DNA from 2 places in the Shewanella sp. SM87 genome. Region 2 is predicted to be linked to the other one. Evidence: predicted binding sites of a transcription regulator. Region 2 holds the regulator's gene; the other holds the start of a gene.

Region 1 (3,112 bases), on a different contig from region 2:
TTTCAGACATTGCGATTTTTCGTTAGCAAGGGAAAGCAGTAAATCGGCGTTTTGGTCAACCAAAGCGCCTTTTTCCTTGAGTATGATTTGCTTAAGAACAGCCAAATGGGCGTGTTGTAGATCTACCAGTTTAGCTATTTCAGTCATAGTTACTCTTTATTTAAGTCATTAAGTTCGGCTTCAAAACTTGCAATATTGGCAGCCAACTTTTCAGGGTCAATTTTATAGCGACCTTCGGCAATAGCTTGTTTGATTTCGGCTACTTTCTTTTGATCAACTTCAGGAAGGCTAGCCATTTTAGTCTGAGCTCCTTGAAGTTGTTGTGCCTGGGCCGTAATGACCACTGAGTCGCTTCTCTGTGGTGTTGTCGATTTTGTAGCAACTTGAGCAGATTGATCGCTGCTCGTTTTCGTTGCGCCTGAACGAACTTGCGCAGTCGTTGCAGTGTTGAGTTTGCTAATATCAATTGCCATTTTAGGCTCCAGCGTCGTGTGTACGGGATTTCTTAACTGGGGTATCGGCAGCTTACAAAAAAGCTTTAGATTATTTTACATTCTTACTTCAACTTCGCCAATGCCTGTGACTATAGCATCTAGTTCTTTGTTTGAACTGCTATTTTTGACTCTGATCCGATCACCTTTATTGCCATCTTGTAGGGCTTCGCCCGCTGTTTTTAGCTCGAATGAGCCAGAACGAACGTAGATAGAGACCGAATCATTTTTACAAACGAAGCATAAGTTGTTGCTTAATATGGGATTATCTTTTGCTACTCGTCGTTTTACTCGCACGCCAGCCAATTTACTCGGGTCATCGAATTCGGCACCTCTCAAGCTATTTTGTTCAATGTAACGGACTTCTACTTGACTCGGAGAGATGAGTTCGCCTGGTGCTAAGATTTCGGTTGAGACAACAACGGGGAATAAGATATCCACCCGAACCGAGATATAGATTTGCCAAGGGTAAGCTAAGTCTTGCGTATCACAGCTGACTTTTAAGGTGTTATTACGGCTAATTTCCCTATCGCTAGCCAGTTCAACTTTCATTGGAGACGAACATTGTGACGGCAGCATTCTTGCGTCAACCATCTGTGGCGAAATATTTACTTTGGCATTTTCTGGAACGGATATTTTTTCTGAAATAAGCGCTTTAGCTAATTCTGAGATTGCCGATACGGTGGGGACAATAGGCTCTGCACTCGCAAAAGCGGGCATGAAGAGGGTGAAAAGACAAAAAAAACAGACTAAATTTACTTTCATAATGAAGAGACTAGCTTGTAACGCCAGAATGCACCTATACTTTTATTAAGTTCGAAGCTGACCACTGTAATAATAATTTGCATCACTGTCAGAAGATTGACTCAGTTTCGACTATGTTTATCGATAGATAAGACTTAAGCAATTAATATGCCTATACTCAACTGAGTTATAGGGCCGAACATAAACAGAACAACAAGGCAGAGTTATGTCGAGTATTCTTGATTCAGTCAACAAACGAACCCAGCTCGTTGGACAAAACCGTTTAGAATTGCTGCTTTTTAAATTAAACGGTCGTCAACGGTTTGGGATTAACGTGTTTAAGGTGAAAGAAGTACTGCAGTGTCCACCACTGACCACTTTGCCTAAACTTAATCCTTATGTGAAGGGTGTTGCTCATATTCGTGGAACAACCATTTCAGTGATTGATTTGAGTGCGGCAACAGGGGGAAAACCTTTAGCAAGCACTGAAAACTGTTTCATCATTATTTCTGAATATAACCGCAGTGTTCAAGGCTTCTTGGTCAGTTCTGTTGAGCGGATCATCAACATGAATTGGGAAGCGATTATGCCTCCGCCGCAAGGTGCTGGTCGTTATTCTTATCTGACAGCTGTGACTGAAATTGAAGGTGAATTAGTTGAAATTCTCGATGTGGAAAAAATCTTAGATGAGATTTCACCAGTTAAAACGGCTATCAGTGAAGAAGCCAATGAAAAACTAACCCTCGATAGAACTCAGCATTACCATATTATGGTTATTGATGATTCTGCCGTGGCGCGTAAACAAATTATTCGTTCACTCGAGTCATTGAATTTACAAATTGATACCGCAAAAGATGGTCGCGAAGCATTAGACAAGCTTAAAGAGATCGCCAAAGAGATGGATAATGTGGCCGATGAGATCCCCCTCATTATCTCTGATATTGAGATGCCTGAAATGGATGGCTACACCCTGACCGCTGAAATCCGAGATGATCCTAAGCTTAAGCATATTAAAGTGGTACTGCATACTTCGTTAAGTGGTGTATTCAATCAGGCAATGGTTCAAAAAGTGGGGGCTAATGACTTTATCGCTAAGTTTAATCCCGACGAATTGGCCGCTGCTGTGAATAAGCATTTAAGTTTGTAATTGCTGTAGGTTAGTACCTAGATACGCTTTACGCTATAATCTCGACTTTATAACATGATGGTTTCGCACTGATTTTGGTGCTTGCTATAGGATTTAGGATGTGAATGTGCCAAATAAATCACTCGCTGAGGCTGAATATAATCAATTTAGGTTGTTCTTAGAGCAACACAGCGGCATCGTACTGGGTGAAAATAAGCAATATCTTGTGCGCAGTCGTCTTGCTCCTTTGATGGGCAAATATAACCTGCCATCCTTATCTGATGTGGTTAAGCATTCGATGAAGCCTACTGAGCGTGCGCTCAGAGCTGAAGTGATCGATGCTATGACGACCAATGAAACCCTTTGGTTCCGTGATCGTTATCCATTTGAGTTGTTGAATAATGTCCTACTACCTGAATACAGTCGTCTGGGGCGTCCGCTTAAAATTTGGTCTGCGGCTTGCTCGTCAGGCCAAGAGCCATACTCATTGGCTATGACTATTCTTGAGTATCAACAGAAGAAGCCTGGTGCCTTGGCTGGTAGTGCTTCGATTCAAGCAACGGATTTATCTCCTTCCATGTTGGAACGCTGCAAAAATGCCGAGTACGATAGTTTGGCATTAGCGCGTGGTTTATCTGAAGAACGTAAGCGTCAGTTTTTTGATGCATTACCTTCAGGTAATATGAAGTTAAAGGATAATGTGAAGCGGTTGGTGAACTTTAGAGCGCATAATTTGCTTGAGAGTTATAGT
Region 2 (3,112 bases):
AGAAGAACTAGAACATCTGCTCGAAGAGTTTCATATCACCCACATCCGTGACAGCCAAGGCATGTCATTGTCGGGTGGCGAACGTCGTCGCGTCGAAATTGCGCGGGCTTTAGCCGCTAATCCTAAGTTCATTTTGCTCGATGAACCGTTTGCCGGCGTCGATCCTATTTCGGTTATCGACATCAAGAAGATTATCGAACAACTCAAAAGTCGCGGCCTTGGCGTACTGATCACAGACCATAATGTCCGCGAGACATTAGATGTATGTGAACATGCTTATATTGTGAGTCACGGAAACCTGATTGCCGAAGGAACTCCAGCAGAGATCTTAGACAATCAGCAAGTTAGGGCTGTGTACTTAGGTGAACAATTCAGGCTATAGTTAATCGAGCGAAGCCAATGGAGGCAATTTACACCGCCATTGGGCTTCACTCAAAATGATAATAAGCGACCTCATCCAACAATAATAACGTAGGGATCAGCGGTAACATGAAAGCGTCACTCCAGCTCAAACTGGGTCAACAGTTAACCATGACGCCACAACTACAACAGGCTATACGTCTGTTGCAACTGTCGTCATTAGAACTGCAGCAAGAGATCCAGCAAGCATTAGATTCTAATCCCCTTCTCGAGCTGGAAGAGGATCAATTCGACGCCACTAAAACCCCTGTAAACCAAACGCTATCCGATACGGATTTCAGTGAATCTAGCACTCTGCCACCAGAAAAAGACAGCTCCACCATAGACACGGCAGAGTCGCTAACCAAAGAATCCATGCCCGATGAGCTCCCCATGGACACCACATGGGATGAAGTGTTTACCGCCTCCCCAAACTCAGGCCCCGGCGGCAGTCGTGAAGACGATATGCCCTTCCAAGGCGAGACCAGTGAAGGTTTGTACGAACACTTAGAATGGCAAAAAAACCTCACGCCGTTTTCTGAAACCGATTTAGCCATTGCCACCGCCATTATTGATGCCATCGACGATCAGGGCTATCTCACCCAAAGCACTGAAGAAATTCTCGAAGCCATGGGTAATCCTGAAGTTGAGCTTGACGAAGTCGAAGCCGTACTCAAGCGCATTCAGCATTTTGATCCCATAGGCGTTGCTGCACGCGATTTAAGTGAATGCCTGCTGATCCAACTGTCGCATTTCGCCGCTGATACTCCCAACCTAGAAAACGCCCGCATGCTGATCAAAGATCATTTAGATCTGATCGCCGCCCGTGATTTTAGGTTATTGATGCGTAAGACTAAATTAAAAGAAGATGAATTAAGGGATGGTATAGCACTCATCCAAACCCTCAATCCTCGCCCAGGTTTGTTGATCACGCCCAATAATGACGAATACGTTATCCCAGATGTGTCTGTGTCGAAGAAAAATGGCCGCTGGGTCGTTGAGCTTAATCCTGACTGCATGCCCAAAATCAATGTAAATCAACATTATGCTTCTATGGCACGCAGCACAAAAAACCAAGCCGATAGCCAATTTATTCGCGGCCATCTGCAAGAGGCTAAATGGTTTATTAAGAGTCTAGAAAGCCGTAACGACACTTTGCTTAAAGTTGCTAATTGCATAGTGCAATATCAGCAAGGTTTCTTTGAGTACGGTGAAGAAGCCATGAAGCCTATGGTGCTTAACGATATTGCCGAAGCGGTAGAAATGCATGAGTCCACCATCTCACGGGTCACAACTCAAAAATACATGCATACCCCTAAGGGACTTTTTGAACTAAAATACTTCTTCTCTAGCCACGTCGGTACTGACGATGGTGGTGAGTGCTCATCCACAGCAATCAGAGCCTTTATAAAGAAACTGGTGGCAGCGGAAAACCAGAAAAAACCATTAAGCGATAGCAAGATGGCACAACTTCTGGCAGAACAAGGGATCAACGTAGCCCGCAGAACCATTGCGAAGTACCGAGAGGCTATGCTTATTCCACCTTCTAATCAGCGTAAAAGTTTATAACCTACAGTGGATATCGGAGGACGTTTCTATGCAAATAAACCTAAGTGGACACCATGTCGAAATTACCGAATCGTTACGTGCATATGTAGAAGAAAAGTTTTCAAAACTTGAACGCCATTTCGAACAGATCAATAATGTGCACGTTGTGCTCAATGTTGAGAAAATGCAACAAATTGCTGAAGCGAGAATAAACCTCATAGGTGGTGAAGTTTTTGCTACTTCAGAGCATGCTGACATGTATGCCGCTATAGACGCCCTGATTGACAAGCTTGACCGTCAGGTTATTAAACACAAAGAGAAGTTAACAAAACACTAATAATGGAACTTTGTACCATACTGCGGCCGGAGTGCACTACCTGCGCCACTCCGGGCAGCAAGAAAAAGGTACTGGAACTCATCAGCGACTTAGTCGCTGCCCAGTACCCGACCCTCTCATCTCAAGAGATATTCGAAAGCCTAGTGGCGCGCGAAAAGATGGGGAGCACAGGTATAGGTAACGGCATCGCCATTCCACATGGTCGACTAGCCGATATAGATCAGCCCATTGCCATACTAATTAAGTGTGAAGAGCCGATAGCATTTGATGCTATCGATAAGCAACCTGTTGATATTTTATTTGCACTACTGGTGCCTGCAGACCAATGTCAGCAGCACTTAAGTACCTTGTCTTGCATGGCCGAAAAGCTGAGCGACAAGCAAATATTAAAGCAATTACGCAAGACGCATGATGAAACGGAACTCTATCAGGTAATCACTGGATGAAACTGGTCATAGTGTCGGGCCGCTCAGGCTCAGGCAAATCTGTCGCCCTTAGGGTACTCGAAGATCTCGGCTATTATTGTGTCGATAACCTTCCCTTGCCATTGATTGGCAGTTTGCTTGAGCAACTCAAAGGCAGTAACGATCTCGTCGCCATCAGTGTCGACGTGCGTAACATGCCTGAGCAGGATAAGGTCTTAGTGAAACAACTCGCTAGCCTACCTCCAGATACTGAGTTAACGAGCTTCTTCCTTAACTCCAGCGATAAAATTCTGCTCAAGCGTTACAGCGAAACCCGCCGTTTGCATCCTTTGTCGAAGAGCCGAGTCTCTTTGCAAGAAGCGATAAAGCTGGAGGGAAAACTGCTCGAGCCTATGTCAAAACT

Evidence for each region. The regulator sigma-54, encoded in region 2, starts transcription at its own class of promoters, with help from an activator protein. The targets are predictions, from matches to a motif close to GTTGGCACGNNNNTNGNNT.
Region 1: a site for sigma-54 is predicted at 1,393-1,411, ahead of flgA (flagellar basal body P-ring formation chaperone FlgA). Genes of this name have one in related genera too.

The regions. Positions count from the first base shown of each region.
Region 1 is NZ_JAKKSC010000001.1:210,633-213,744, reverse strand. Features, by position in the region: gene L5M11_RS01010 (flagella synthesis protein FlgN) at 1-147, opposite strand, end outside; gene flgM (flagellar biosynthesis anti-sigma factor FlgM) at 150-473, opposite strand; gene flgA (flagellar basal body P-ring formation chaperone FlgA) at 549-1,256, opposite strand; gene L5M11_RS00995 (chemotaxis protein CheV) at 1,462-2,382, shown strand; gene L5M11_RS00990 (CheR family methyltransferase) at 2,483-3,112, shown strand, end outside.
Region 2 is NZ_JAKKSC010000006.1:123,935-127,046, forward strand. Features, by position in the region: gene lptB (LPS export ABC transporter ATP-binding protein) at 1-382, shown strand, start outside; gene L5M11_RS06890 (RNA polymerase factor sigma-54) at 490-1,968, shown strand; gene hpf (ribosome hibernation promoting factor) at 1,997-2,284, shown strand; gene ptsN (PTS IIA-like nitrogen regulatory protein PtsN) at 2,287-2,730, shown strand; gene rapZ (RNase adapter RapZ) at 2,727-3,112, shown strand, end outside.